3 regions of the Mesorhizobium sp. C372A genome follow, and region 3 is predicted to be linked to each of the others. Evidence: predicted binding sites of a transcription regulator. Region 3 holds the regulator's gene; each other region holds the start of a gene.
What was found. Region 3 encodes LexA, which represses DNA repair genes until DNA is damaged. Its sites were predicted from a motif close to TGTTCNNNNTGTGTTCNG; they were not measured.

Region 1 (10,005 bases), 3.0 Mb from region 3:
AAAACGCGCTGCATGGCTGGAAGCTCGCCGACGGCAAGCACATGCGCATGACCGGCTATCCCGGCAAGGTCAAAAGCCTGTCGTGGAGCGTGAAGGGCAAGTGGCTGGCGAGTTCCGGCGCGCCGGCGGCGATCGTCTGGCCGTTTTCGGGCAAGGACGGCCCGATGGGCAAGGCGCCGCTGGAGCTCGGCACGCGCGGCAACGCCATGGTGACATCGGTTGCCTGCCATCCGAGCCAGGATGTCGTCGCCGTCGGCTATGATGACGGCATGGTCATGGCGGTGCGCTTTACCGATGCCAAAGAGGTGCTGTTGCGCCGCCCAGGCATGGGCGCCATCACCGCGATGATGTGGGACAAGGAAGAGCGCCGGGTCGCCTTCGGCAGTGCCGCCGGCGACTGCGGCGTCATCGATATCTCGGCGTGACCTATTCGGCTCCGCACGACACCTTGCCGGTCAATTCTTTCGGCTTGCCGTCCTGTTCCGTGTCGGCGGCGTTGTCGTAGACGGCAAGCGTGTACCGGCCGCCATAGACGCCCTCGTCACTGGTCTTGGTCAGGATCGTCAGTTCGACAGAGTTGAATTTATCTCCGAGCTGATGCTCGTGGTAGATGTTCAGCCGCAACTCCTTGTCGTCCAGCCAGTACTGGGTGAGGTCGGAATCCTCGAAGACGGTCTTGCGCAGACTGTCGCCTTCCGGCCGGCCAAGTATCTCGAGATCGCCGCGAAAATTGAAGGTCGGGCCGCCCATACCTCTGGTGACCCCGGCGCCGACCTCGAATTGCACCGCTTTGTCATCGACGGAACACCAGACGCCGCCCGATGCGGAAGCCGCAGCGGCCGACAAGAGTAGCGCAATAGCGCAGATGATCGTCCGCATTTTTCTCCCCAAACCACAAACCCGATCGCATTGGCGCCCGACTGCGCCGGTAGGTCAAGTCTGCCGAACTTGCTGCTGACCCAATGCAGCGCACCAACACGGCCAATTGCGGTTGCCGTCGCCAATTGGGTAGTGTGCCGGCCGAGAGGGATTTCATGCACAGCACGAACAGTTCAAAGGCGTCCATCGGCGGTATCAGCCGTGACCGCATCGCTGCATTGCGGACAAGCGAGGCGAACACCTTCCGCAAGGCGCGGCCGAAATCGCAGGCCAAGGTCGGGAACGGCCTGCCAGGCTTCTTCGGCGGCGTGCCGATACACTGGATGAACGACTGGCCGACGCCATTCCCGATCCTGGTCGACAGCGCCAAGGGCGCCGCCATCACGGATATCGACGGCAACAGGCTGGACGATTTCTGCCTCGGTGACACCGGCTCGATGTTCGGCCATTCGCCGCCGCCGGTGGCGCGCGCCATCCGCCGCCAGGCCGGGCGCGGCCTGACCTATATGCTGCCTTCGGAAGATGCGCTGGCCATCGGGCCGCTGCTCACACAGCGCTTCGGTCTGCCGTTCTGGCAGATCGCCACCACCGCCACCGACGCCAACCGCTTCGCGCTGCGCGTCGCCCGCGCCGTCACCGGCCGCGAAAAGATACTGGTCTTCAACGGCTGCTATCACGGCTCGGTCGACGAGACGATGGTCCGGATGGTCGACGGCAAGCCCGTGAATCGGCCGGGGCTGGCGGGTGAGTTTCGCGACCTGACCAAGACGGCGAAGGTCATTGAATTCAACGATGTCGCCGCGCTGCAAGCAGCGCTCAAGGACAAGGATGTCGCCTGCGTCATTGCTGAGCCGGTGCTGACCAATTCCTGCATGGTGCTGCCCGATCCGGGTTTTCACGACGCCTTGCGCAAACTGACGCGCGCGGCCGGAACGCTGCTTCTGATAGACGAGACGCACACGATTTCGACTGGACCCGGCGGCTACACCAGGAAATTCGGACTACAGCCCGACCTGTTCGTGCTGGGCAAGCCGATCGCCGGCGGCGTGCCGGCAAGCGTGTGGGGCATGAGCGACGAGGTCGCCTCGCGCTATGCCGACTACAATCGAACCAAGGAGCCGGGCTATTCCGGCATGGGCACGACGCTGTCGGCGAACCCGCTGCAGTTCGCAGCCATGCGCGCAACGCTCGAAGAGGTGATGACGCAGGAGAATTATGCCCGGATGGATCGCCTCGCCCTGCGGCTCGATGCCGGGCTGACCGGCGTCATCGATCGCTACAATCTGCCCTGGCATGTCGCCCGCGTCGGCGCCCGCGTCGAGTTCATCTGCGCCCCTGGCCCGCTCAGGAACGGCGCCGAAGCCGAGACTGCCCATGCGCCGGAGCTTGAGGCGGCTATCCATGTCGCGCTGGTCAACCAGGGCGTGCTGATCGCGCCCTTTCACAACATGATGCTGATCTCACCGGCCACCACCGGCGCCCAGGTCAACCGGCTGATCACCGCCTTCGCCACGGTTGCGGCAAGGCTGACGGCATGAGACAAGCTGCCAAGCCAAACTCGAGTACACTAATCATGACTTCACCTTCGGGCTCGACGCCCGCCGAGGCGCAAGCCTTTCTCGACGCCCATCCCGAAATCGAAGCCTTCGATATCGTCTTGACCGACGCCAACGGGGTCGGCCGCGGCAAGATCGTGCGCCGGCATGAGCTGAAAAGCATCTTCGAGGGCGGCCGCCACATGCCGATCTCGATCCTCGGCCTCGACATCACCGGCGAGGATGTGCACGAAACCGGGCTGATCTGGACGACTGGAGACGGCGATCTCAGGGCATGGCCGATCCCCGGCACGCTGGTGCCGCTTTACGGCACGAACCCGCCGCGCGGCCAGTTGCTGATGGCGATGTACCATCTCGAGGGACAGCCTATGTCGTCGGACCCACGGCTGGCGCTGGCCAGGCAGGTCGACATCTTGGCGGCCAAGGGCCTCTATCCCGCCGGCGCCTTCGAACTCGAATTTTTCCTGCTTGCCAATGAGCGTGACGCCGACGGCAAGGTAAAGCCGGCGGACGCCGTGCTCGACGGCCGCCGCTCGGCCAAGACGGAAGTCTATTCCGTCGACCATCTGCACGGCATGGAGCCGCTGTTTTCCGACATCTATGCCGCGGCTAAGGCGCAAGGCATTCCGGCCGAAACGGTGATTTCCGAATACGCGCCCGGCCAGTACGAGCTGACGCTGAACTATCGCAAGGATGTCATGCGGGCGGCCGACGACCTCGTCATGTTGAAGCGGCTGGTGCGGGCGCAGGCGCGCCGCCATGGTGTCACCGCCTGCTTCATGGCCAAGCCGATCGAAAAATACGCCGGCTCCGGCATGCATTTCCATGTTTCGTTGCAGGACAAGAACGGCCGCAACGTTTTTGCCGAGGCTGGCGGCGAAAGCTGGTCGCTGCCGCTGCTGCAGGGGCTCGGCGGGCTGATCCAGACCATGGCCGAATCGATGCTGGTGTTTGCGCCGCACGCCAATTCCTGGCGGCGCTTCGTCTCGCAATCCTATGCGCCGGTGGCGCCGACCTGGGGCGTCAACAACCGTTCGGTGGCGCTGCGCATCCCGGCGGGCGACGCCAAGAACCGGCGCATCGAGCACCGGCCGTCGGGTGTCGACGCCAATCCCTACCTGATCGCGGCAACGGTGCTGGCCGGCATCATCAAGGGTCTGGATGAAGGCCTCGACCCCGGCCCCGAAACCACTGGGAATGGCTATGAAGCCGCCATCACGCGCACGACCATGCCGGTCGACTGGCGCGCTGCGATCGAGGCGGCGCGGGCATCGAGCTTCCTGAAAGAGGCGCTTGGCGAGGATCTGCATCGCACCTTCGTGGCGATCAAGCAGTCGGAGTATCTGCGCGTCGCCCGCACCGTCAGCGAGCTGGATTACCACCTCTACCTCCACGAGGTCTGAGAGACCGCCTGGAACTCGGGCAGTCGTCCTGCTAGCCCGACGATCAGGCGGCGATTACTTTTTCGCCGCCTGCATCAAATGACGTGGCGCTGCAGCCTTCAAGAACATATCATGAACGGATGAGCGCACCCACCGTCCGTGAAAAGCTGGCAATCCTGTCTGACGCCGCCAAATACGATGCTTCCTGCGCCTCGTCCGGCTCGGCGAAGAAGGATTCGCTCCAATCCGGCGGTATCGGCTCCACAGAAGGCATGGGCATCTGCCATTCCTATGCGCCGGATGGCCGCTGCATTTCGCTCCTGAAAATCCTGCTCACCAATTTCTGCATTTACGATTGCAGCTACTGCATCAACCGCTCGTCATCGAATGTGCGCCGCGCCCGCTTTAGCATCGACGAGGTGGTGAAGCTGACCATGGATTTCTACCGGCGCAACTACATCGAGGGCCTCTTCCTGTCCTCAGGAGTCATCCGCTCCCCGGACGAGACCATGGCCGAAATGGTGGAAGTGGCGCGGCGGCTGCGGCTGGACGAAAAATTCTCCGGCTATATTCATCTGAAGACCATTCCGGAAAGCTCGGCCGAACTGGTCGAGCAGGCCGGGCTCTACGCCGATCGGCTGTCTATCAACGTCGAACTGCCGACCGATGAGGGCGTCAAGAAACTGGCGCCGGAGAAGAAGCCGGAAACGATCCGGCTTTCCATGGCGAACCTGCGCCGGAAGATGGAGGAAAAAGCCGAGCCGACGCTGAGGACCAAGAAGCGCGAACGCTTTGCGCCCGGAGGTCAGTCGACGCAGATGATTGTCGGCGCCGACAAAACATCCGACGACGGCATTTTGCACACCAGCGCGCGGCTCTATGGCAGCTATCACCTGCGGCGCGTCTATTATTCCGCCTTCAGCCCGATCCCGGATTCGTCATCGTCGCTGCCGCTGCAAAAACCGCCGCTGATGCGCGAGCACCGGCTCTATCAGGCCGACTGGCTGATGCGTTTCTACGGCTTTTCGCAGCCGGAAATCCTCGCCGGCAGCAGCGACGGCATGCTCGATCTCGCCATTGACCCCAAGCTCGCCTGGGCTTTGCGCAATCGGGCGAGGTTTCCCGTCGACATCAACCGCGCCGACCGCGAAGCGCTGCTGCGGGTTCCGGGTCTGGGCACCAAGGTGGTGGCGAAGATCCTTGAAACCCGCCGCCACCGACGCATGCGGCTGGAAGATGTCGGACGGATCTGCCATTCGATCGCCAAGCTGAGGCCCTTCATCATCGCCGAAGGCTGGTCGCCGGGCGGACTCACCGACAAGACAGGCCTGCGCGACACGATCGTAAAGTCCTGCGAACAACTGTCGCTGTTTTGACCATGCAGCCGGCTCAGCTCGACCTTGCCCGATACACTGTCCGGCTAGCGAGCCAGACCGATTTCGCCGGTTGGCGCGATGCGGCACGGCGTCTGGCGCTGAATGAGGTCCGGCCTGAGGATATTAGTTGGGGTGTCGGGTCCGACGCCAATGATCCTCAAGATGCCTTGCCGGCGGTGCCAGAGGGCGCGCAGCTTACCGTCCCGCGCGAGTTCATCGCCCATGCCGAAACCGCCTTCTGCCACTCCGACCCCGGCCGGTTTGCCTTTCTCTACTGGATGCTTTGGCGCCTGCGCACCGAGCCGAAACTGCTGGCGATCGCATCCGATCCCGACACCAGGCGGCTCGAAGCCATGGAAAAGGCGGTGCGGCGCGACAGCCATAAGATGCATGCCTTCGTACGCTTCCGGAAGATCGGCGACGGCGAGAACGAGCGCTACGTCGCCTGGTTCGAGCCGGAGCATTTCATTGTCGAGCGCAACGCGGATTTCTTCGTCCGGCGGTTCACCGGCATGCGCTGGACCATCCTGACGCCCTATGCCTCCGCCGACTGGAACGGCGAAAGGCTGGCGATCGGGCCGGGTGCGGCCAAGGGCGATGCACCCGATCAGGACGACACCGAGGCGTTGTGGCTGACCTATTTCGAAAACATCTTCAACCCGGCGCGGCTCAAGGTGAAGGCGATGCAGAAGGAGATGCCGAAGAAATATTGGCGGAACCTTCCCGAGGCCTCGCTCATTCCAGATCTGATCGCAGGAGCGGACGAGGCCGCCAGGGATATGATTGCCAGACTGCCGACAACGCCGGCGCCGCACCACGCCAAGCTGCAGGCAAGACATTGGCCGAAGCCCGAGCCGGCCGAGGCGCCGGATGAAGACGATGCCAAGACGATTTCCGATTTGCGCGAGGCTGCAAAGGGTTGTCGTCGCTGCCCGCTCTGGCGCGACGCGACACAGACCGTGTTCGGCGAGGGGCCGGATGACGCCAAAGTGGTCTTCGCCGGCGAACAACCTGGCGATCAGGAAGATCTCGCCGGCAAACCTTTTATCGGGCCAGCGGGCAAAGTGTTCGATGCAATTCTCGATGACGCAGGCGTCGACCGGCAAAAAGTCTACGTCACCAACGCCGTCAAGCACTTCAAGTTCGAGCCGCGCGGCAAGCGCCGCATCCACTCGAAGCCAAATACCGGCGAAGTCCAGGCCTGCCGCTGGTGGATCGGCCGGGAGCTTGAGCTGCTCAAGCCGGACCTCGCCGTGGCGCTTGGGGCAACGGCGGCGTTGTCGCTGCTGGGCAAGGCCATTGCTGTGACGAAAATGCGCGGCCAGGTGATCGAGCGCGAGGACGGTTTGCGCGTGTTCATCACCATCCATCCTTCCTTCATCCTGCGTATTCATGAGCCGGCGGACAAGGAGGCAGAGCGCGAGCGGTTTCTCAGCGATATGAGAGAGGTGAAGCGGCTTATGGGTCGTGAGATGAGCGAAAGCCTCAGCGACATCGTCATCCACGGGCGGAGCAAGGAGGGAAGCGACGCAGCGCAGACCCGAGGATTCATGCCGCGACGTTTGGACGCTGCTACGGTGCAGAATTCTGCTCCGCTGCGCTCGACGGCTAACATCACGGAATGGACCCGGGGCTTCGCGACGGAGCTTCGCTCCTGCTTCGCCCACGGATGACGAAGCTGAGTGGCTTCAGCCAATCACCTACGGTCGTGAATCCAACGTTGGAAACTTCGGCCGCCACGGCCGAATTAACTGATTAGGATTGCCCTCAGATCATTCACATTCGTACCCGTCGGCCCCGGCACGAACAGATCGCCGATCGCGTTGAACGCCGTCCAGGCATTGTTGCCGGCCAGCATCGCCTTGGTGTCGATGCCGGCGGCACGCATGCGCGAGACAGTTGAGCCATCGGCAAAGGCGCCGGCATTGTCTTCCGAGCCATCGATGCCGTCGGTATCGGCGGCCAGTGCATGAATACCTTCCGCGCCGCTGATGCCGATGGCAAAGGCGAGCAGGAATTCGGAGTTGCGGCCGCCCTTGCCCCTTTTTCCGTCAACAGGGGCCCGCAAAGTCACGGTCGTCTCGCCGCCGGACAGGATCAGCACCGGCTTTTGGAACGGCCGGTTGCGCCTCGCCACTTCGCGCGCAATGGCTGCATGCACGCCACCGACCTCGCGCGCCTCGCCCTCGATGGAATCGGAGAGGATGACGGCTTCGATGCTTTGCCGTTTTGCCTCAGCGGCTGCCGCTTCCAGCGATACGCCAGCCGAGGCGATCAGGTGCACTTCATTGCGTGAAAAGCGCTGGTCATCCGGATCTGACGCATCGGCCTCTGGCGAGTTGATGTGCGCCATGACGGCGTCGGGCAGCTTCATGCCATAGGCCGCTATCGAGGCCAGCGCATCGGCGCGGTTGCCGGAGTCGGGCACGGTCGGGCCGGAGGCCACCAGGGCCGGGTTGTCGCCGGGAATGTCAGAGACAACCAGTGATACCAGTTTGGCCGGCCAGGCGGCAGCTGCCAGCCGGCCGCCCTTGATGGTTGAGACATGCTTGCGGATGGTGTTCATGGCCGCGATCGGCGCGCCGGAGGCGAGCAGCGCCTCGTTGACGGCGATTTCGTCGGCGAGCGTCAGGCCGGCGGCAGGCGACGGCAGCAGCGCCGATCCTCCGCCCGATATCAGCGCTACTACCAGGTCGTCCGCAGTCAGCCCTTGCACCTTTTCGAGCAGGCGCCGCGACGCCTCAAGACCGGCAGCGTCCGGTACCGGATGTGCCGCCTCGATGATTTCGATGCGCTCGCATCTGGCGCCATAGCCGTAGCGGGTGACGACCAGCCCTTCGATTGGGCCATCCCACACCTTCTCGAACGCGGCCGCCATCTGCGCCGAGCCCTTGCCGGCGCCGATGACGATGGTGCGGCCCTTCGGCTTGGCCGGAAGGTGATCCCTGATCGTTCGTTCCGGATCGGCAGCGGCAACAGCGGCATTGAAGATCGAGATGAGAAAGGATTTTGGGTCGAGCACGGTCATAATTGGCCGCCATCCGCGGTTTGCGAGCTTCCGAAAAGCCGGCGCCGCCCCTCACCCTTACCCTCTCCCCGTATAGAGACGGGGAGAGGGGTTCGCCGGCGTTGGGGTGCTTCTCTTCTCCCCGTCACTATACGGGGAGAAGGTGCCGGCAGGCGGATGAGGGGCAGCGCTAGCGTCACGATTTATCTTCCGGCGGCAGCGCCAATTGTGTCCGATCAACGCCGAGATGATCGCACAGTGCATCGACGACGACGCCGTGGTCCTGGCGTTCCGGCAGGCCGGAGACGGCGATGACGCCGATCACGCCAGCCCCCTTTACAGTCACCGGAAACCCGCCGCCGGCCAGTACGTAATCAGCAATATCCAGCCCCTCGCCGACCTTGAAGGTGCGGTCCGGTCGCTGCTGTTCCAGCACCAGGCGATAGGTGCTCCTGAGGTAGCGCTTGACCACATTGATCTTGCGTCGAGCCCAATCGGGGTTGGAGGCGTTCGAACCCGGCAGCGCGGCATAGAACAGCGGCCGATCCCACAGCCTGATATCGACAATGATGGGCAGCTTTTCGGCCAGCGCCCGCTCTCGGATCGCCGCGCCGATCTTGAACGCGACGGCCTCGTCGAAGGCCGGGAAGACCAGTGTCTCTTCCTGTTTCTGGATCAGAGCGATGTCGTCGGCAGCGGCCATTTTGTTCTCCGAAGTCAGTCACAAATCGTGTGTACGACAAGCTCCGCCCGGTCAAGGTCTCGTCGCGGTGGTGGTCTTGCCCCGCCAGGGTCGCCCCCCACTCCGTCGAGCTTCTCTCGACACCTCTCCCCCGATCGACGGGGTAGAGGAAGGGCGCCAAGCTGTCCGAACCGGCGCCCGTCCTCCGAAGCAAAGGCTCCCTTCCTCTCCCTCCGGAGGGGGAGAGTTGGCGCCGCGAAGCGGCGACGGAGTGGGGGAACCACTTGGCAACCAGGCGGAATCATCATCTTGTCCCGCGCGGATGATGGGTCCTACCCCACGATCATATCGATCTTGGCCGGCCGCCCCGCAACATAGACCTCGCGCACCGCGCGGTCGTCGCCCAATGTCTGCAGCAGGAACAGCTCCTCCGCCAGCGTCTCCACAGTCTCCATCCTCAGCCGCATCGCCGGCGTGGCGCGGGCGTCGAGCACGGTGATGTCGGCGTCGGTGCCTTGATCCAGCGTGCCGACCTTCTCCACCACCGACAGCGCTTCGGCATTGCCGCGCGTTAATTGCCAGAAGGACTGGAACGGGTTCAGCTTCTCGCCATTCAGCGCGATCACCTTGTAGCCTTCGTCCATGGTGCGCAGCATGGAGTAGTTGGTGCCGCCGCCGACGTCGGTGGCGGCGGCGATCCTGAGCGGCTTCTCGCGACGGCGGAAGCGCTGGTAGTCGAACAGGCCGGAGCCGAGGAACAGGTTCGAGGTCGGACAGAACACAGCCACCGAACCGCTATCCGACAGCGCATCCGCCTCGCGTTCGCTGAGATGGATGCAGTGACCGAACAGGCCCTTTTTGCCCAGCAACCCGTACTGCTCATAGACATCCGTATAGTCGCGCGCCTGCGGATAGAGCTGTTGCGTGAAGGCGATCTCGGCGTGGTTTTCCGACAGATGCGTCTGCATGTGCAGATCGGGGTGTTCGCGGCAGAGCGCGCCGGACATCTCCAGCTGTTCGGGCGACGAAGTGATGGCGAAGCGCGGCGTGATCGCATAAAGCTGGCGCCCCTTGCCGTGCCATTCCGCAATCAGCGCCTTGGTGTCGTCATAGCCGGATTGCG
Region 2 (10,005 bases), 890 kb from region 3:
GGCGGTGCCAAGACGCAGCCTCAAGACGTCAAAATTGCCGCGCCGGACGCCGGCACGTTGATGATCCGCTCGCCGATCCGTTCGGGGCAGCTGATCTTCCATCCGCATGGCGATGTCATCGTGCTGGGTTCGGTCGCCTCCGGCTCCGAGATCGTCGCCACCGGTTCCATCCATGTCTATGGCACGCTGCGCGGCCGCGCTTCGGCGGGCGCTCAAGGCAACACGGCGGCGCGTGTCTTCTGCCGCAGGAACGAAGCCGAGCTTCTGTCGGTGGATGGCTGGTATTGCACCGCCGAGGAGATGGACCCGTCAGTCCGGGGCAAGGCTGTGCAGGCATTTCTCGACAACGGCATGCTGCGCATCGCCCCTTTCAGCTAATGCGTCTCGCCCGACAACGACATAACGAACAACAACGGAGGCTTTATTGATGGGCAAGGTAGTGGTGGTCACCTCGGGCAAGGGGGGCGTCGGCAAGACGACCTCTACCGCGGCTCTGGGGGCGGCGGTCGCCAAGACCGGCAAGAAGGTGGCGCTGGTCGATTTCGATGTCGGCCTGCGCAACCTCGATTTGATCATGGGCGCCGAACGCCGCGTGGTGTTCGACCTCGTCAACGTCATCCAGGGCTCGGCAAAGCTGTCGCAGGCGCTGATCCGCGACAAGCGGGTCGAGACGCTGTTCCTGCTGCCGGCCTCGCAGACGCGCGACAAGGATGCGCTGACCGAGGAGGGCGTCGCCGAGGTCATCGGCAAGCTGCGCTCGGTGTTCGACTACGTCTTCTGCGACAGCCCGGCCGGCATCGAGCGCGGTGCGCAGCTCGCCATGCGCTTTGCCGACGAGGCGGTCATCGTCACCAATCCGGAAGTGTCGTCGGTGCGCGATTCCGACCGCATCATCGGCCTGCTCGATTCCCGCACCTTGCGGGCCGAGGAGGGCGAGCAGATCGCCAAGCATGTGCTGGTCACGCGCTACGATGCGGGACGCGCCGCGCGGGGCGAAATGCTGTCGATCGACGATGTGCTGGAGATCCTGTCGGTGCCGCTGCTCGGCATTATCCCTGAGAGCCAGGATGTGCTGCGCGCCTCCAACCTCGGTTCGCCGGTGACGCTGTCGGAGCCGCTCAATGCCGCTGCCAAGGCTTACATCGACGCGGCCAAGCGGCTCGAGGGCGAACAGCTGCCGGTCATCGTGCCCTTCGAACGCAAGGGCTTCCTCGATCGTCTTTTGGGAAGGAGGGCGGCATGAACCTGCTCGACATCTTCAAGCGGCGCACCAGCGCGCCGGTGGCGCGCGAACGGCTGCAAGTGCTTCTCGCCTATGAGCGCCGCAACCGCAGCCAGCCCGATCTCGTCTCCATCCTGCGCGAAGAGATCATGGCGGTGATCGCCAAGCATGTGCAGATCGACCAGGATTATCTGCAAGTTTCGATGGACCGCGGCGAGACCATGTCGACGCTGGAGATCGACATCCAGATCCCCAACAAGAGCGCAGTGCCGCTGGCCATGGCCGGGTGAGATTGAAGCTGCTGATCTCCCCCTTGTGGGGGAGATGGCCGGCAGGCCAGAGGGGGGCGCTGTCCCGCTGGCCTGTCAATTACATGTAGCAACGGCTTTGCCGAAGATCTGGATTCGCTGAGACGTAGCGATCCTTCGCGCCCCCCTCTGTCCTGCCGGACATCTCCCCCACGAGGGGGGAGATTGCGCTCCTCGCGCTCGCCTGCGCCAAGTACCCCCGCCCGGACCTACGGTCCGACCTCCCCACAAGGGGGAGGTAGGGGGCCAGCGCCTCTCCCCAAAAAACATTCAACCAACCAGTTGACTATCTAAAATCGCATCTCTATATTCAACTACATGGTTGAATTAGAGACGCCCCAGATGGACCAGGTTTTTCACGCCCTTGGCGATGCCACGCGCCGGAACATGCTTAACCACCTCGCCGGCGGCGAGCGTACGGTGAGTGAGTTGGCGCAGCCCTTCGCCATGTCGCTGGCCGCAGCCTCCAAGCACATCAAGGCGCTGGAGCATGCCGGGCTGATCCGGCGCGAAGTGCGCGGGCGCACCCATGTCTGCCGCCTCGAGGCCCGCCCGCTGGCCACCGCCTATCAGTGGCTCGGCCAATACGCGCGTTTCTGGAACAGCCGCCTCGATGTCCTCGAACAGCTTTTGCGCGAGGAGGCGGGGCGCAAAACGTCGACAACGCCGTCAACGCCGGCACCGGCAAATCCAGAACCATCGAAGCCGGAATCACCCAGGCCAACACCTTCCAAGGGAGACGACCGATGAACCAGATGAACAGCTTCGACGGCTACGCCCAGCTGATCCAGCCGGCCACTTTGAGGATCGAACGGCTTTTGCCCGGAACCAGGGAGCGCGTCTGGGAATATCTGACGCAGAGCGATCTGCGCCGCAAATGGCTGGCGGCCGGCGACATGGAGATGGAGGAAGGCTCTTCCTTCGAGCTGGTCTGGCGCAACGACGAACTGACCGATCCGCCCGGCGACAGGCCGGCCAGCTTCAGTGGCGGCGAGCAGCGGATGCACAACCAGATCGTCGAGTGCGATCCGCCGCGCAAGCTCACCATCACCTGGAACGGCAGCGGCAATGTCACCTTCGAATTGGCGCAGCGCGGCGACGACGTTCTGCTCACCCTGGTCCACCGCCGCCTGCCGGACCGCTCGAGCCTGATGATGCATGCCGCAGGCTGGCACGTGCATCTCGACCTCCTGGTTGCCCGCGTGGCGGCCGAGAAGCCCGAACCGTTCTGGGACAGCTTTAGCCGTATCGTGGCGGAATACGACCGGCGCCTGCCGGCCTGACCTGACCTAACGCATCGCCCGGTCCAACCGGGCACCATCGATCCCTTGCGCCGGATGCCGGCGCAAGGGCCGGCGAAACACGCGCCTTCGCCAGATACCGCGGCGCGTCATCGGAAGTGAAACCAGGCAACGTGCTTGCATCCCGCAAGCCCGAAGGAGGAAGTCATGCGTAAATTGATCACCGGAATGAAGATCTCCATCGACGGCAAGATCGAAGGCCCCGAAGGCTTCGCCGACTGGGTCGACAACTGGTCGGAGGAATACGGCCTGATGCCTGAGATCGACGCCTGCCTGCTCGGCGGCGTCATGTATGCCGGTTATGAGCGCTACTGGAGCGCGATCCAACAGAACGAGCCGGACCAGCCATTGCCGATGACCGGCAGACTGGTCGACCCGGCCGAACTCGAATGGGCGCGCTTTGCCGCGAAAACCCCGCACTATGTGTTGTCGAACACCATGACGACGGCAGCCTGGGCCTCCACGCGCTTGCTGCGCAGCCTCGACGACATCGCGGCGCTGAAGCGCGAGCCCGGCAAGGACATCTACCTCATGGGCGGCGCCCGCCTCACCGCCAGCCTGATCGAGGCGGGGCTAGTGGATGAAATGCGGCTCATCGTCTACCCGCTGCTCGCCGGCGACGGCAAGGCGCTGTTCGGCACGGTGCACGCCCGGCACGGACTGGAACTGCGCAAGGCCGAGGCGCTTTCGGATGGACGTGTGAGCCTGGTGTATCGGCTGGCGAGCTAGCCTCTTTTCCTCTCCCTCCGGAGGGGAGAGGTGGCGCCGCGAAGCGGCGACGGAGTGGGGGAAGGCGCTCATGAAACCCACGGTCGCCGCCTCCGGCAAGCAGGCAATCGGGCGGATGTGATGGACGGTCGACCCCCACTCCGTCGAGCTTCGCTCGACACCTCTCCCCCGATCGACGGGGGAGAGGAAATGCGTCGGCGTTCGCCTTCCACGTCTTGCCCCATCAACAGTCTGCCCGTGCCACACGACAGCCAGGCCTATTATCCATATCTCGGGCCAACGCTGCGGCGCACCGCGCGGAGGGACTGGAATTGACGTCGACGTCGATTGCCGCAGCTGAAGCGAAGGCCTTGCCGATCGGCGCGTTGCTTGGCGCCATGGTGTCGATCCAGATCGGCGCCACCTTCGCCAAGGGCCTGTTTCCGCTGATCGGCGCCAATGGCACCACGGCGCTGCGGCTGGTCGTGGGCGCGCTGATGCTGGCGGCGGTGCTGAGGCCGTGGCGGGTGCGGCCGTCGCGCGCCGTGCTGCCCTGGCTCATCGCCTACGGCGTCAACCTCGCGGCGCTGAACCTTTTGTTTTACGCAGCGCTCGCCAGAATCCCGCTCGGCGTCGCGGTGGCGCTCGAATTCTCCGGCCCGCTGCTTGTGGCGACGCTGTCGTCGCGGCGCGCCACCGACTTCGTCTGGGTGGTCCTGGCCGTTTCCGGCATATTGCTGTTGTCGCCCTTCATCCACTCCGGCAGTGCACTCGACCCGCTCGGCGTGATGCTGGCGCTGGCAGCCGGCGGCTGCTGGGCGCTCTACATCGTCTTTGCGCAAAAGGCCGGCGCCGAGCTCGGCAGCCAGACCACGGCTTACGGGCTGGTCATTGCCGCTGCCGTCGCCCTGCCGTTCGGCCTCGCCGAGGCGGGTACCGGCCTGATCGCACCCGCGATCCTGGTCAGCGCGCTGCTGGTCGGGCTGTTCTCCAGTGCCTTGCCGTTCTGGCTGGAGATGGTGGCGCTGACCCGGATGCCGGCCAGGCTCTACGGCACGCTGACCTGTCTGGAGCCGGCGCTGGGCGCGCTGGCCGGCTTCCTGTTCCTGCACGAGATCCTGAGCCCGCTGCAATGCGCGGGCATTGCCGCAGTCGTCGTCGCCGCCTTCGGCGCCGCGCTGACCACGAAGCCGCCGGTGCCGTCGCCGGAATAGTTGCCTGAAATGGATATGTGACGCCGATGCCGTGGTCCGCCGGTCCCGTGTCCGGTTGCTCAAGCGCCTGCAGCATCGATATATGGATCGATGTATGCGCAGGAGATCCAGATGAGCAGGGCCGACAGCATTGCTTGAGCCGTCCGTGATCAAGGCAATACTCCTTGTCGGGTTCGCCGCTGTCGTTGCGGCTCTCGCCTGGCGGCTGGCGCGGTCTCGTCGCAGAGCCCGGCTTCGTGAAGATCCGGCCAACGACTACGCCGTGCGCCGCGACTGGTCGGGCAACCACGGCAAGCTCAATCATTCGACCTTTGTCTATTTCGATGCCGATCGCGACGGTCGCTACGGGCTCGGCGACCGCCCGATGGCTGGCATCATGGTCAGACTGCATGATGGCGACGGCCGCTTCGTCGCCGCGGCGCGGAGCAATCGCGGCGGCTTTGCCAATTTCCTGGCGTCGACCAAACGTCGGGCCGCGCCCATCCATGTGCCGGGCAGCTACCGCTTCACCGTGTCGGTTCCGCCCGGCTGGCGCTCCAGCAGCGCCAACGAGGTCCAGTCGCAGCACCTCCGGCCGCTGCCGGGCTCGCCCACCGGGCTGGTCTCGGAAGCAATGCTGCAGCCGGTCGGCCTGTTTGCGATACGCCGGCTCAGCGGCCGCGTAGCGGACGGTATCTCGGCGAGCATCTCGGTGATGGCGAAAGGGCAAGAGGTGGCGGTGCATCCGCTCAGCGATGGCTTCCGCCTCGATCTGCCCGATGACGCCGACGCGATCGAAATCACCGGCGGTGGCATGGAACGACGACTGGCCTTGTCGGCCTACCCGACCGAACTCGGCCTGCTGTCGCCCGAGAACGCGGCTGTCGACAGCGCCGCGTCCTTGCAGGCCATCGGTTTCGACGATGTCACGACGCGCGGCCTGCGCAAGGTGCCGTCCGGTTATGCCGGGTTGACCTGGTTCAACCTGAACGCACTGGCGCGCGATCATACTGAAGGCAGCGAAGGCTACGTCAACGGCAATATCTCGGGAGACCATGTCTGCTATACGAGCAGCGGACACCCGGCCGAATTCTCGAGCGACAAACCGTTCGGGTTCCATTCCGTGATGCTGACAGCGGCATGGTTGAAGTCCGAAGGCGAAACCGCACTGGTCGAGAGCTGGCTTGGCGACCGGCTGATCGCCAGCGACACGATCGTCCTGTCGGCACTGGCGCCCGTCCACTATGCGCCGATGCTGGCGGCGGTGACGCGCGTGCGCCTCTCCACGAGCCACTATTGGCAGCTCGTGCTCGACGATCTGGTGGTTGTGCGCTGAAGCGTGTCGCGATTAATCGGGGTGAAAGGGTTTATCGCGGATTGGAAGCACCGTTCGCGGTGACCTGCGAGAGCTTGCCTTTTTTGACCAGCACCGGTTTCAGATAGGTCTTCCTCATTTTCCACTCTCCACGTCGGGCACCCAAAGCCCTGTTCCCGGCCAGACGGCACGAGGCGTCGGATAATCGGCTGCTAGACGGCGACCGGCCCGGAGCCGTTACCATTGTCGGCTGTAACCTGCGAGAGCTTGCCCTTCTTGACCAGCACCGGCTTCGAATAGGTCTTCTTCATGCCGCATCTCCAGTGTCAGGCGAGGCCGCCAGATCAGGCGACAGCCGACTCAACGACTTCACTCGATCGGGCCGGAACCCGCTCCATTGGCGAGCGCCGTAACCTGCGAAAGCTTGCCTTTTTTGACCAGAACAGGCTTCGAATAGGTTTTCTTCATAGTGAATCCTCCGAGCTTACGCGATAATGCCAGACGGATCGGCACTGTCAACCTTCGCGGCCACGCTGTCCCATCCCGGTTTTTCTTGGCGCCGATGCGCTAACTGCAAGTCCACCTTCATCGACAAAGCGTTGTTCTTGGGCGTGCATGGCGTGGCCGGGTTGCGGTGCGAAAAATGTCCGAAACTGCGGCGGGTCTGGCCTGGTTGGTCGGCCTGCTCAAACAGAGCGGCAATGCAGCGCGGACTGGCCCAGCCTAAACATTGGCCTTGCCGTCGCGCCGCACTCACAGTTCCTTCTCCGCCAGTTCGCGGAAGGCATCGGGAACCGAGCGCCGGGCTTCCAGCGCCACGGCGCCATAGCCGACAGCCTCTCTGCCAAAGCGCTGGCGGATCTTGTCGATGGCGCGGTCGGCGCCAAAGCGCGCCAGGCCTTGCCTGCTGCCGGGCCGCTGCTTTTCATCGGCAAGCCCGAGCGGCAGCTCCAGCTGCAGCTCGGCACTTTCTTCCAGCTGCGACACCGAGATCGCCAGCAGCGAGATGGTCTTCTCCCGAGGGTTGGCGGCCAGCACGCCGCGCACCAGCTCCCCGGCGATTTCGGCCAGCATCGCGGTTGCCGAAATCGGCTGATCGAGCGTCAGCGAGCGTGTGACGGCGTGCAGATCGGCGAAACGCACGCGCACCGTCACCGTGCGCCCGGGCCGTGATTTCGCCCTGAGCCGGCTGGCGACCCGGTCTGCCAGATGCAGCAGCACGGGTCCGAAGATACGCGCTTCGGCCGGCCGTCTGCCAAGCGCCGACTGCGCGCCGGCGGAATGCGACCGCCTGTGGGTTTCGAGCTTTCGCGGGTCGCGGTTCCATGCCAGCGACGCCAGCTTTTCGCCGGCGGCGGGCCCGAGCAACCTTCGCAGCGCCCCACTATGCGTCTTTGCCAACTGGCCGATGGTCTCGATGCCGATCTCGGCCAGCCGCGCCTTGGTCGCCGGGCCGACGCCCCACATCAGCCCGACCGGCAGATCATGCAGGAAGGCAAGTTCGGTGTCCGGATCGACCACCACCAGCCCGTCGGGCTTGGCCACCTGCGAGGCGATCTTGGCCAGATGCTTGGTGCGCGCCACGCCGATCGAGATCGGCAGGCCAAGCTCTGCCCGGACGCGCCGACGCACCGTGGCGGCGATCTCGGGCGGCGGCCCGAACAGATGCGTGCAGCCGGCGACGTCGGCAAAGGCTTCATCGATGGAAATCCGCTCGACCAGCGGCGTGAAATCGTCGAGCACCTTGATGGCGGCATCGCCCAGCCGCTGATAGTCGGCGAAATGGCCGCCGACGAAAATCAGTCCGGGGCAAAGCTCGCGCGCGCGTCGTCCGGGCATGCCGCCGCGCACGCCGAAAACCCTGGCTTCGTAGGAGGCGGCAAGCACGACGCCGCCGCCGACGGCGATCGGCTTGCCCCTGAGCGCCGGGTCGAGCAGCTGCTCGACCGAGGCGTAGAAGGCGTCGAGATCCGCATGCAGGATGGTGGGTTCCATCCCGACCGTTCCCTTTGCGGCGTTGCAGCATTAGCCGCGTCTGTTGTGAGAGGCGTTTTTCCGAACAAATAGAGAACAAACAGGGCCTATTGTCAAGCGAAGCGGTTGCCGCCGGCCGGTCCGTTCCAGGTCGGGCCGTCGAGTGCTCCGCCTGGGCATCGGACCTGCGGAACATTGTCTCTCGCCTCAGCGTTCATATCCGCGACGGGACGCTGTTTTTGTGGAGGCCGGTATGGGCCAGTTCGAGATGATCGACCTCGTCAGCGTCGTTGACGCCTGCACGAGCGATCGCGTTGCCGGGCACTGCGTGTCAATGGCCAGGGCGGTGGAGGAGTTGCGAGTGCTGACCGGTGATTTCGTATCGCCGGACGAGACGGTGGCCAACGCGCTGTCGGCAGTGGCGCTGGGGCGCGGCTGCGCGGTGGTGTTCGACGAGCGAGCGGGCGCCGACATCTTGCTGACGCCGTAGCGCGGCGGCGCCGGGTTGTGGCAGCCAGAAAAGTCGAACAGCGTGCAAAAAGCTGTGCAGGCATGGCCCCATAACCGGGGCGTGGAAAATTTCTGCGCGTGGGTGTATTCTCCAGGTCGCAAGCGGTCGCAGACCGCATAGGGGGAGAAATGACATGCCGAGGGTTTCAGAACTCTTTTTCAAAACTGCCATCTTGTTCCTGATGTTGGGGATTGCGGCCGGCCTGCAGATGGCGATCTCGGGCGACCACGCCGCTTTTCCGGCGCACGCGCATATCAATCTGCTCGGTTGGGTGACGAGCGCCATCTTCGGCGGCTACTACGCGCTCAATCCGCAAAAGGCGGCGCGTCGCGTCGCCATGATCCACTACGGGCTCTACACTCTCGGCTTGGTGATCATGCTGCCGGCGCTGTATGTGATGCTGCAGGGAAACCCGGCGCTTGAACCGATCGTCGCCGGCGGCTCGCTCATTATCGCCGCTGCCGTTCTGGTTTTTGCTTTCGTGGTGTTTTCGCCCGAAACGGCGCGCTCGGTGTCCGGCGTGGTTCCGGCCTCTCGCTGACTGTTCGCGCGCGGCGATCAAAGTCCGACCCGCATTCGCGACCCGCGACACGGGTTGGCCAGGCCGATGGCCGCAGCCGCTGGCTGCGGTGTCTATCGCCGCGTCGGCGTTTAACATACCCGAGTCCCACCACGTATTATTTCGTGACTATTTGGCGCCGGAACCTTCCCAGATATCGCGCGTTGCGGCGACTGTATTCGCGCTGCCTTATATATAGGCAGACTTGAGTACGTCCACAGCATGGGTTGGGGGAGGAGCAGGCCACCATGTCGAAAAGAGAAATCGGAACGTCGGCCTCACTGGGCCGACGCATCGCCGATCTGAAAGCCAGGATGCGAGACGCCAGCGTTACTGAACACGAGATGCAGACCTTCCAGAAGGTCGCAGCCATCATGGGAGGTGTCGAAGGCTCCCTACGCCTCGACGCCGACGACCTGATCGCGGCGTCCTTCGTCACCGAGGCGCTCGGCGATCCCGGGTCGAATTGAAGGTCAGAGCCCGTCGGCACTCAAGTGCCGGCGGTCGATGGCCCGGTTCGCAGCGCCGCGATGCCGGAGCGTGTCTGCACCGCCCGCGGCGGGGATTTCTTGCGCACTTTGAAGATTTCAGGCGAGCGGCCTCGACGGCGCTTGAAATATTGGGCTTCGCGTTCGTGCTTCTCGGCTGCTTCTCGGCTGTCGAAGGTGCCGAGATTGTCGCCGTCCAGCCCTTGACCACAAGGGCTAAGCCAAACCGCCAAGGCGCCTTAAACGAAGGATCCGGCCAGCCGGATCCTTCGAAATATCGCGATGCTCCGGCATCGCCTTCAGCTCATACTTGGTCCAACTGGTGACGGCGTGGACGTCCCGGGAAACCTCTCGAAAGTCCGCGGTCGCTGCCTTACACGTCGTCGAACGGGCCGCCGCGCCTCGCCAGGTCGTGACCAATGGCGG
Region 3 (10,005 bases):
CCGCTGATGTTCGGGCGGCTGGGCGATATCAGGTGCATCGGCCTGCCCGGCAATCCGGTGGCGAGCCTGGTCTCCTCGCAATTGTTCCTGAAGCCGCTGTTGGCGCAGCTCGGCGGCCGTCCCCACCGGCAGGACATCCGCCAGGCTCAGCTTGGCGCCGCGATGCCGGCCAATGATCTAAGGCAAGACTATGTGCGCGCCGTGGTCCGGGAAGAAGCCGGCGCATTGGTGGCGACGCCATTCGGCATCCAGGATTCCTCGATGCTGAGAATGCTGGCCGACGCCAACGGCCTGATCGTGCGCGAGCCCTTCGCTCCGGCGGCAGAAGCAGGCGCTGCTTGCAGCGTTCTGATGTTGCGCTGAAGGTCGCGGATCCAAGCCGTTAATTCCAAGAGATAAGACTGGTTGTTACTCCGCCAGCAATGTCCGCGTCAGCGGATGTGTCGGATCGGCAAGCCCGTCGACGATGCTGAAATGATGCCGGTCCGGCTCGACCACTGTGCTGGTCGTGGCGCCGAGGCCGATCCAGATATTGGCAAGCAGCGCATTCTGGCGCAGGAACTCCGCCCGCTCGCCGCCGCCGGCCCAGCAGGTGATGCGAGCGCCCTCCATGGGGCGCAGCAGCGCCGGGCTTTCGGCCAGTGCTTCCGCTTCATCGATGGCCAGTGTCGCGTTCATCCCCGTCCGCATGATCGGCCGCAGATCATGAACCCCGGAGATCGAGACGACATTCCGTATGCGGCCGGCCACATCGGCGGCCAGGGGTGTCGTTGTCGTCACCATCCTGGAGGCGAGATGGCCGCCGGCGGAATGCCCGGTCAGGATCACCGGCCCGCCGACCATCGTCGCCGCCTTGCCGATCGCCGCCGCGATTTCCCTAACGATGCCGGAAATGCGTATGTCGGGACAAAGCGTGTAAGTCGGCATTGCCACGGCAAAGCCATTGGCAACCGCGCCGTTGGCCAGATGCGACCATGGCTTGTTGTCGAACGCCTTCCAGTAACCGCCTTGGATGAAGACGACGAGCCCTTTGGGCATGACATCGGGAAGGAACAGATCGAGCCTGTTGCGCGGGCTGTCGCCATAGGCGATGTCGAGCTTGGCCCGACCGGACGCCGACATTGTGTCGCGAAAAGCCTGTGCCGGTGTGTCCCACGCGGCCGGCCAGCGATTGCTGCCGGCAATGTTGTCGCCGTTGGCGTAGGCATTGTCCCAATCGGCAACACGATGTTGGAGCATCTGCATCCCTCCCGGATGGCTTCAGTTCAGTCGACAGGAATGGCCGCCGAACAGGGCGGCGTCAATCCTGCGACCTAAAAACATTTTAGGCTTGAAACAAATTTCGACTGGTGCGATCCTGCGCCTTGTTCAGCCATGGGCGCGAGGCAGACAGGGGCAGCCGAAAATGCTTGGGCCATCAGCGCATATCGACACATTCACGCGCGACAACCTGCCGCCGCCGGAGCAATGGCCGGAGTTTTTGCTCGACGGCTTCGACTATCCCGACCACATAAATGCCGGCGTCGAATTGACCGACAGGCTGGTCGAAAAAGGGTTCGGCGACCACACCGCGCTGATCGGCAATGGCCGCCGCCGCACCTACAAGGAACTGTCCGACTGGACCAACAGGCTCGCCCATGCCCTGGTCGAGAATTATGGCGTCAAGCCGGGCAACCGGGTGCTGATCCGCTCGGCCAACAACCCGGCCATGGTCGCCTGTTGGCTGGCCGCCACCAAGGTTGGCGCGGTGGTCGTCAACACCATGCCGATGCTGCGCGCCGGCGAACTCGCCAAGATCGTCGACAAGGCGGAAATCACGGTTGCGCTTTGCGATACAAGGCTGATGGACGAGATGACCGCCTGCGCCAAGGGCAGTGCGTATCTCAAGCAGGTCATTGGCTTCGACGGCACGGCCAACCATGACGCGGAACTCGACCGCGCCGCCCTCGACAAGCCGGTCACCTTCACTGCCGTCAACACCGGCCGCGACGATGTCGCCCTGCTCGGCTTCACCTCCGGCACCACCGGCGTGCCGAAGGCGACGATGCATTTCCACCGCGACCTGCTGATCGTCGCCGACGCCTATGCCCGCGAAATCCTGGAGGTGACGCCCGACGACATCTTCGTCGGCTCCCCGCCCCTTGCCTTTACCTTCGGTCTTGGCGGGCTCGCCATCTTCCCGCTGCGTTTCGGCGCCGCGGCGACGCTGCTGGAACAGGCGACGCCACCCAACATGATCCACATCATCGAGACCTACAAAGCGACCATTTCCTTCACCGCTCCAACCGCCTATCGGGCCATGCTCAAGGCCATGGATCAAGGCGCTGACTTGTCCTCGCTGCGCGTCGCGGTTTCGGCGGGCGAGACGCTGCCGGCGCCTGTCTTCGAGGAATGGACTGAGAAGACCGGCAAGCCGATCCTCGATGGGATCGGCGCCACCGAGATGCTGCATATCTTCATCTCCAACCGCTTCGACGACATGAAGCCGGCCTCCACCGGCAAACCCGTCGGCGGCTATCAGGCACGCATCGTCGATGACGAGATGCGGGAGTTGCCGCGCGGCTCTACTGGCCGGCTGGCGGTGCGCGGCCCGACCGGCTGCCGCTACATGGCCGATGCCAGGCAAAAGGACTATGTCCGCGACGGCTGGAATCTCACCGGCGATACGTTCACGCAGGACGAGGATGGCTTCTTCCACTTCGCCGCGCGTTCCGACGACATGATCGTCAGCGCCGGCTACAACATCGCCGGCCCCGAGGTCGAAGCGGCGCTGCTCTCGCATCCCGACGTCGCCGAATGCGCGGTGACCGGCGCCGAGGACGGTGAACGCGGCCAGATCGTCGAGGCGCATATCGTGCTTGTGCAAGGTGTTTCGCCGGACGCATTGACCGTCAAACGCCTGCAGGACCACGTCAAGGCAACGATCGCGCCCTACAAATATCCGCGTTCGGTGAAGTTCATCGACGCCTTGCCCAAAACCCAGACCGGCAAGATCCAGCGCTTCCGGTTGCGCGCGGAGAAGAGCAATTGATTAAGCCGCACGATCCGGCGTCCGATGGCGCGCAGATGTCGTTCAAGGAGCGGATGTCCTACAGCGACTATCTGCAGCTGGACAAGGTGCTCGATGCGCAGGCGCCGCTGTCTTCGGCCCATGACGAGATGCTGTTCATCATCCAGCATCAGACATCGGAATTGTGGATGAAGCTCGCTTTACACGAGATCGGCGCCGCGATCCGCTCTATCCGCGCCGACCGCCTCGAACCGAGCTTCAAGATGCTGTCTCGCGTCGCGCGCATCTTCGAGCAGCTCAACAATGCCTGGGACGTGCTGCGCACGATGACGCCAAGCGAATACACCGAGTTTCGCGACGCGCTCGGCCAATCCTCGGGCTTCCAGTCGTGGCAGTACCGCGCCATCGAGTTCATGGCCGGCAACCGCAACCTAGCCATGCTCGGGCCGCACAAGCACCGGCGCGATCTTACGGACAGGCTGGAAGCGATCCTGGCCACGCCGTCGCTGTACGACGAGGCGCTTCTGCTTTTGGCGCGCAATGGCTTCGACATCGGCGCCGATGCCGGGCGCACGGACTGGCGCGAGACGCGCGGTGAGAACGAAGACGTGCTGGCTGCCTGGCAAACCGTCTACCGCGACCCGCAGCGCTACTGGATGCTCTACGAACTGGCCGAGAAGCTGGTCGACTTCGAGGATTACTTCCGCCGCTGGCGCTTCAACCACGTCACAACGGTCGAGCGCATCATCGGCTTGAAGCGCGGCACCGGCGGCACCTCAGGCGCCTCCTATCTGAAGAAGATGCTGGAGGTCGTGCTGTTTCCGGAGCTCTGGACGGTCCGCACCCGGCTCTAGAGCATTTCACCGTTTAACGGAAACGGCGAAATGCTCTAGCTCTTTGATTGACGCAATTTCGGACGGAAAACCGCTTCACACTTTTCCTGAAATTGCTCTGGTTTCTCACGTAACCGCGGTCTTCACCGCGAAGCGGGCGTCCTGCCAGGCGCCGGTGCGCAGAATATCCTCCAGGACTTCGACCGCCTGCCAGACATCGCCATATCCGACATAGAGCGGCGTGAAGCCGAAACGGATGGTCGACGGCGCCCGGAAATCGCCGATCACGCCGCGCTCGATCAGCGCCCGCATCACCTGATAGCCATGCGGGTGGAGGAACGACACCTGGCTGCCGCGCTGGCTGCCGTCGCGAGGACTTTCCAGTTCAAGCCGGTAGGCGCCGCATCTGGCTTCGACGAGCTGGATAAACAGGTTGGTCAGCGCGATGCTTTTTCTGCGCACCGCCGCCATGTCGACGTCGTTCCAGATATCGAGCGCGCCCTTGAGCGCCCGCATCGACAGCACCGGCTGCGTTCCGCACAGGAAGCGGCGGATGCCGCTGCCGACGGCAAAGCCCTGCTCGAAGGCAAAGGGCCGCGCATGGCCCCACCAGCCGCTGAGCGGCTGGCTGATATCACCATGGTGGCGCTCGGCCGCGTAGATGAAGGCCGGCGAGCCCGGGCCGCCATTGAGGTATTTGTAGGTGCAGCCGACGGCGAAATCGGCATTGGCACGGTCAAGTTCGACCGGCAAGGCGCCGGCCGTGTGGCAGAGATCCCAGATGATCAGCGCGCCGGCGTCATGTGCCTTGCGCGTCAGCGCCGCCATGTCGCGCAACTGGCCGGATTTGTAGTTGACGTGGTTGACCAGGATGACGGCAACGCTGTCGTCGATCAGCTCCTCGATTGCGGCCGCGTCGACGCCCTCCAGCCGCAGCCGCGTTCCCGGCCGGGTCGAGGCGACGCCTTCGGCCATGTAGAGGTCGGTCGGGAAACTGTCGCCCTCGGCAACGATGACCGACCGATCCGGCCGCATGCCGAGCGCTGCGTGCAGCAGCTTGTAGATGTTGATCGAGGTTGTGTCGCAGACCACCGTCTGCCCATCAGCCGCGCCGATCAGTCGCCCGAGCTGATCTCCGAGTTCCACCGGCATGTTGAACCAGCCGGCGGTGTTCCAGGCGCGAATGAGGTCGTGCGCCCATTCCTGCGTGGCGGCCTGCTGCAGTTCGCTGAAGACGACCGCTGACGCGGCGCCCAGGGAATTGCCGTCGAGATAAATCACGCCTTGCGGCAAGACAAAGCGTTCACGCATGGAGCGCAGCGGATCGGCGGCATCCATTGCTTCGATTGTAGCGAGATCGGGTGTCGTGCTCATGATCCGGCGCCCCTCCATGGACAAACGCGCGCGGCGGAGCCTGCCGCCCAAACATGCCGGCGATCTTGAGTGGTCGCCCTTGAACTGTCAAACATTATATATAATTCACCCACTGAAAGGCTTTGATATATAATGATCCGCCCGAGCGTTTATGTCTGATGGATCACGATGCTGGATGACGAGCAGACCTCGAAGACGGAAGTGGCCTATCGCCTGCTCAGGCGCGATATTCTTGCGACCCGGCTGGCGCCTGCCGCGCCGTTGAAGCTGAGCACGCTGCGCAACACCTACGGCATCGGCTGGACGCCGTTGCGCGAGGCGCTGTCGCGGCTGGAGGCGGAACGGCTTGTGACCGCCATCAGCAACCGCGGGTTTGCGGTCGCTCCCGTCTCTCGGGCGGAGCTCGAGGATTTGGCGCGTGCGCGGCTGGTGGTCGAACTGCCCCTGCTGGTGGAATCGATCGAGAAGGGCGACCGTGAGTGGGAAGACGCGGTCGTTGCCGCCCACTATCGTCTCTCACGGTGCGGGTCTGTTCTCGACGATCCATCGGATGATGCGGTCGACGCGTGGTACGAAAAACACGATGCCTTCCATGCGGCGCTGCTCAGTGCCGCGACATCCAGCTGGCTGCTGCGCTTCAATGCGACGATTTCCGACCAATTGCATCGCCATCACCGCTTTCTGGGTCTGGCCCCGACGCTGCGCGCCGCCGCCGGCCGCACGGATGGCCACCGGAAGGCCGTGGCGGCCCTGCGCGACGCCGTGGCGATCGAACACCATACCGCCCTGATGGAAGCGGCCCTCGATCGCGACGTCGAACGTGCGAAAACTCTGATGACCGCTCACATCGGCTACACGCTGCAGGTCTATGCCCAGAGTGAACCCGGCGCGGATGCTGCGCAGCCCCGTCCGAAAAGGAAGCGGCGATCGTAGCCGACGACGCAGGGCACCTTGTCTTTGTTTCACCCCGTTGCCGGCCAACGACTACGAGCGCCGCTCGCGGTGCCGAACGTTACGCTGAACAAAACGTCAACACATTCATTAAACTTTAAAAGGTTGCGGAACACAACTGGAACAGATAGTGTTTGTTCTGGGTTTGTTTTTTCTGATTCTGGTTTCAGAACCCCTGGGGGCCGCGATGCTGACGCGCAAACAACATGAGCTTCTGATGTTCATCCATGAACGCCTGAAGGAGAGCGGAATCCCGCCGTCCTTCGATGAGATGAAGGAAGCGCTTGACCTCGCCTCCAAGTCCGGCATCCACCGCCTGATCACGGCGCTTGAGGAGCGCGGTTTCATTCGCCGGCTGCCGAACCGGGCGCGCGCGCTGGAAGTGCTGCGGCTGCCCGACTCGATCGCACCAGGCCTCAATGCGGCGAGGAAGTTTTCGCCGAGCGTCATTCAGGGCAGTCTTGGTCAAACCGGCCAAGGGCAAGGCGGCCAAGGACAAGGCGCGATGGGCCAAGGCGGTCTCGGCCGCCAGATCAGGCCGGGCTCGCCGTCGCGTTCGATGTCTGCCGGCAATGACGATGCCGTTTCCTCGATTTCAATCCCGGTGATGGGACGCATCGCCGCCGGCGTGCCGATCGACGCCATCCAGCATCAGACCCATTCGATCTCGGTGCCGCCCGACATGATCATGGGCGGTGAACACTACGCGCTCGAGGTCAAGGGCGATTCGATGATCGAGGCCGGCATTTTCGATGGCGACACGGTCATCATCCGCAATGCCGACACAGCCAGCCCCGGCGAGATCGTGGTGGCGTTGGTCGACGATGAGGAAGCGACCCTGAAACGCTTCCGCCGCAAGGGCGCCTCGATCGCCCTGGAAGCCGCCAACCCGGCCTACGAGACCCGCATTTTTGGACCGGACAGGGTGAAGGTGCAGGGCAAGCTTGTCGGATTGATCCGGCGCTACTGAGCCGGCTTGGGTTTGTACTTTTCACGCTGGTTGTAAGGCGGCAGGCCGCGCGCTTCGCGGGAGAAGCGGCGTTGCTCGTGCCAGGGGCGATACGGCTTGTCGACGGCGAAGCGGATGGTTGGCGCTGCAGCTGCCGATTGCGGATCGAAGAAGACGGCGGCGCTGCCGTCGCGGGCCAGCTGTTTCTTCGTCACGACCAGCACCAGCGGGTCGCGGCACGGATTGTAGGCCGTGGCGTCATCGATGACGATCAGGCTAGCGAAGGCACAGGCCGGCCGCGCCGTCTTGCGGTCTTTCGCAAGCGCTACAATGGCTCCGGAAGGGTGCCGGGCGATACAGAGATCGCCGGTGCAATAGAAGGGCGAGCCGGGCGGCAGATCGAGCGGATCGAGATCGAACCGCGTATCTGTTGCCTCGAAAATCTCAGGTGGGATAATGGTTTCGGCCCGCAGCGCCCGTTTCCAATTGTCCGTGGTGAATTCGTTGGAGCGTTCGCGGTTGAGGGCGAGTTCGCCGCCACCGATCGGCATGGCCACCAGATGCGCATCCTCGGATATGAGCACGTCTGGCGTAAGCACCTGCGGCACCGTCAACAGGCCGGCCAGCGCGAAAGGCACGGCCGCCAACCTGAGCCAGGTGGTGGCCATGGTGGCGATGACGAGGGCGACCGCCACTAACAGCACCGAGCGGATGGAGATCAGCCCGACGGCGTCGACCGGCGAGCGCTCGGAAATCCAGGCCGATATAGCGATCATCGCCATCAGACCTTTGCCCATCACATAGAGGAACGGCCCGTCGGCGCCGAACGGCATCGCCAGTGCGCTGAGCACGGCAAAGGGCATGACGATCAACGAAACAATCGGCATCACGGCCAGATTGGCGATCAGGCTGAGCGGCGACACACGCTGAAAATGCCAGATGGCGAACAGCAAGGTTGCACTGCCGGCGATGATCGAGGTCATTGCGAGGCCGCCCATGGCCAGCGCGAATTTTCGCGACAGGAAGCCGACGAAGGAGCGCTTTGCCGGCGGCGTTCTCACCTTGTCGGCGCGGTAATCGGCCCAGCCGGCATAGGCGCCGACAAGGGCGGCAGTGGCGGCAAACGACATCTGGAAGCTGGGACCGACCACCTCGTGCGGCGACACCAGGATGACGGCAATGGCGGAGATCGCCAGATTGCGCATGGTGAGTGCGGCGCGATCAAACAGCACGGCGACAAGCATGACCGCCAGCATGATGAAGCTGCGCTCGGCGGCAACCACGACGCCTGAAATAACGAGATAGGCGGCGATCGAGACAAGCGCTGCCGCGGCCGCATATTTCTTCACCGGCCGGCGCGAAGAGAAATCGGGAAACAGCGCAAAGGCGCCACGCAGCAACGCCATGATGGTGCCGGCAACCAGCGCCATGTGCAGGCCGGAGATGGAGATGATGTGGTAGATGCCGGTGCGCCGCATCGCTTCGTTGACCTCGTCCGGGATGCCGGCGCGCACCCCGACAATCAACGCCGCGGCAATCTCGCCTTCGGCGCCACCGATCTTGCCCCTGATATGGTCGGCAATGTTTTCGCGCGCGTTCTCGATTGCCGAGGAGAGCCATGCGGTCAGCGGCGGCGGTCCCTGCGTAGCAATGGTTTTCGGATTGCCGAGAAAGAAGCCGCTGCCGCCGATACCGGTGAAATAGCTGTCGAAGGAGAAATCGTAGCTCTCCGGCCGCACCGGACCGGTCGGCGGCAACAGCCTGGCATAGCCGGTGATCAGGGAGCCGGCGGTCATATCGGCGGGAACGGTCCGCGCCGAGAGCCTGACCCGCTCCGGGGCGTAGCGCAGCTCGGGGTAAGCGGTCGAAACCACGTCGAGCGTCAGCCTGATGCGGCCGCTTTCCATCTGTTCGAGACTGACGACGCGGCCGGTCAGCCGTGTCTGAATCTCGGAGCCGAGCATCTGCGTTCCGGCGCGCCAGGTCTCGACCTTGGCGGCGACGACGCCGAGCGCGCACAGCATCGCGGCCATGCAGAACAGATGCGTCCTCGGCCGCGATCGCGTGGCGACAGCGCAACATGTCGCCAGCACCACAATGGCGATTGGCTGCGCAAAGCCCGGCTCGCCGGCCAGCGAGAAGTAGACGATGACGCCGGCTGCCAGGAAAACCGGGACCAGCAGGAAGGCGACGCCCCGGTCGAGCTCCGTGTTGGCGGCCACGGCAAGGCTGCGGCGGAGCGCGGGCCATGACGGGCGGCGAAGCCGTCTGCGCAGTCGGGCGATAGATCCGGGCGCTGTGACTTGCGCCGGCAACGCGTCACCGGGCAGCGCGGGCGCTATGCCGGGATGCGGCTCAGGCAGCGCGAGGGGCAGCGGCTCGGCATAGGGACTATCGGCAAACAGCGAGCGTTCGCTGACGCCTGCCTCGGCGCCTTCGCCTTCCTTCGTGCCCCGGCCACGTCCAGCCATCAGGTCTGCCCCTTGCGCCCCAGACCTCCTATGCTACATGAACGCGCAAAGCGCGAAAGTCCGTGCGGTCGCGTCCACCGCGCCGGAATTGACCCGCCAAGGACGCTCAATCCTCAATCATATCCCGGCCCTCCGCCCTCAGGCGAGCAAGCCCATCGTGCATTGCCTTCAATTGTTCCGGTGTATGACCCTGCCATTCACCGAGTTCACCCAGGATGAGCAACGGATCACGGGAGCGGTAGGATTTCGTCGGATTACCGGGAAATTTTTTGTCGGTCAGGTTAGGGTCATCCATAAAAAACCCCGTCGGCTTTACGATGTAAATCCTTTGACGACCGTCACCCGTTGCAAGCTCTGCTCCCCAGATGGCGGCTTCCAGTGTCTGGGTGAAATAGATCCATGACAGTGGTTTACCTC

Region 1: a site for LexA is predicted at 3,939-3,956, ahead of NLY42_RS05140 (putative DNA modification/repair radical SAM protein). Genes of this name have one in related genera too.
Region 2: a site for LexA is predicted at 8,103-8,120, ahead of dinB (DNA polymerase IV). Genes of this name have one in related genera too.

What each region holds. Positions count from the first base shown of each region.
Region 1 covers NZ_CP100475.1:1,107,482-1,117,486, reverse strand. The annotation lists gene NLY42_RS05160 (WD40 repeat domain-containing protein) at 1-425, shown strand, start outside; gene NLY42_RS05155 (hypothetical protein) at 427-879, opposite strand; gene NLY42_RS05150 (aspartate aminotransferase family protein) at 1,035-2,417, shown strand; gene NLY42_RS05145 (glutamine synthetase family protein) at 2,453-3,838, shown strand; gene NLY42_RS05140 (putative DNA modification/repair radical SAM protein) at 3,958-5,193, shown strand; gene NLY42_RS05135 (UdgX family uracil-DNA binding protein) at 5,196-6,866, shown strand; gene NLY42_RS05130 (glycerate kinase type-2 family protein) at 6,941-8,221, opposite strand; gene NLY42_RS05125 (heme-degrading domain-containing protein) at 8,397-8,903, opposite strand; gene guaD (guanine deaminase) at 9,215-10,005, opposite strand, start outside.
Region 2 covers NZ_CP100475.1:5,525,176-5,535,180, reverse strand. The annotation lists gene minC (septum site-determining protein MinC) at 1-378, shown strand, start outside; gene minD (septum site-determining protein MinD) at 428-1,243, shown strand; gene minE (cell division topological specificity factor MinE) at 1,240-1,512, shown strand; gene NLY42_RS26700 (ArsR/SmtB family transcription factor) at 1,849-2,280, shown strand; gene NLY42_RS26695 (SRPBCC family protein) at 2,277-2,813, shown strand; gene NLY42_RS26690 (dihydrofolate reductase family protein) at 2,979-3,560, shown strand; gene NLY42_RS26685 (EamA family transporter) at 3,872-4,753, shown strand; gene NLY42_RS26680 (hypothetical protein) at 4,899-6,068, shown strand; gene NLY42_RS26675 (hypothetical protein) at 6,260-6,358, opposite strand; gene NLY42_RS26670 (hypothetical protein) at 6,417-6,515, opposite strand; gene dinB (DNA polymerase IV) at 6,801-8,042, opposite strand; gene NLY42_RS26660 (hypothetical protein) at 8,275-8,511, shown strand; gene NLY42_RS26655 (heme-copper oxidase family protein) at 8,666-9,073, shown strand; gene NLY42_RS26650 (hypothetical protein) at 9,340-9,561, shown strand; gene NLY42_RS26645 (hypothetical protein) at 9,582-9,812, opposite strand; gene NLY42_RS26640 (hypothetical protein) at 9,953-10,005, opposite strand, start outside.
Region 3 covers NZ_CP100475.1:4,630,893-4,640,897, forward strand. The annotation lists gene NLY42_RS22230 (molybdopterin molybdotransferase MoeA) at 1-363, shown strand, start outside; gene NLY42_RS22235 (hormone-sensitive lipase) at 409-1,245, opposite strand; gene NLY42_RS22240 (AMP-binding protein) at 1,406-3,031, shown strand; gene kynA (tryptophan 2,3-dioxygenase) at 3,028-3,864, shown strand; gene kynU (kynureninase) at 3,970-5,217, opposite strand; gene NLY42_RS22255 (GntR family transcriptional regulator) at 5,386-6,150, shown strand; gene lexA (transcriptional repressor LexA) at 6,356-7,138, shown strand; gene NLY42_RS22265 (ComEC/Rec2 family competence protein) at 7,132-9,588, opposite strand; gene arr (NAD(+)--rifampin ADP-ribosyltransferase) at 9,695-10,005, opposite strand, start outside.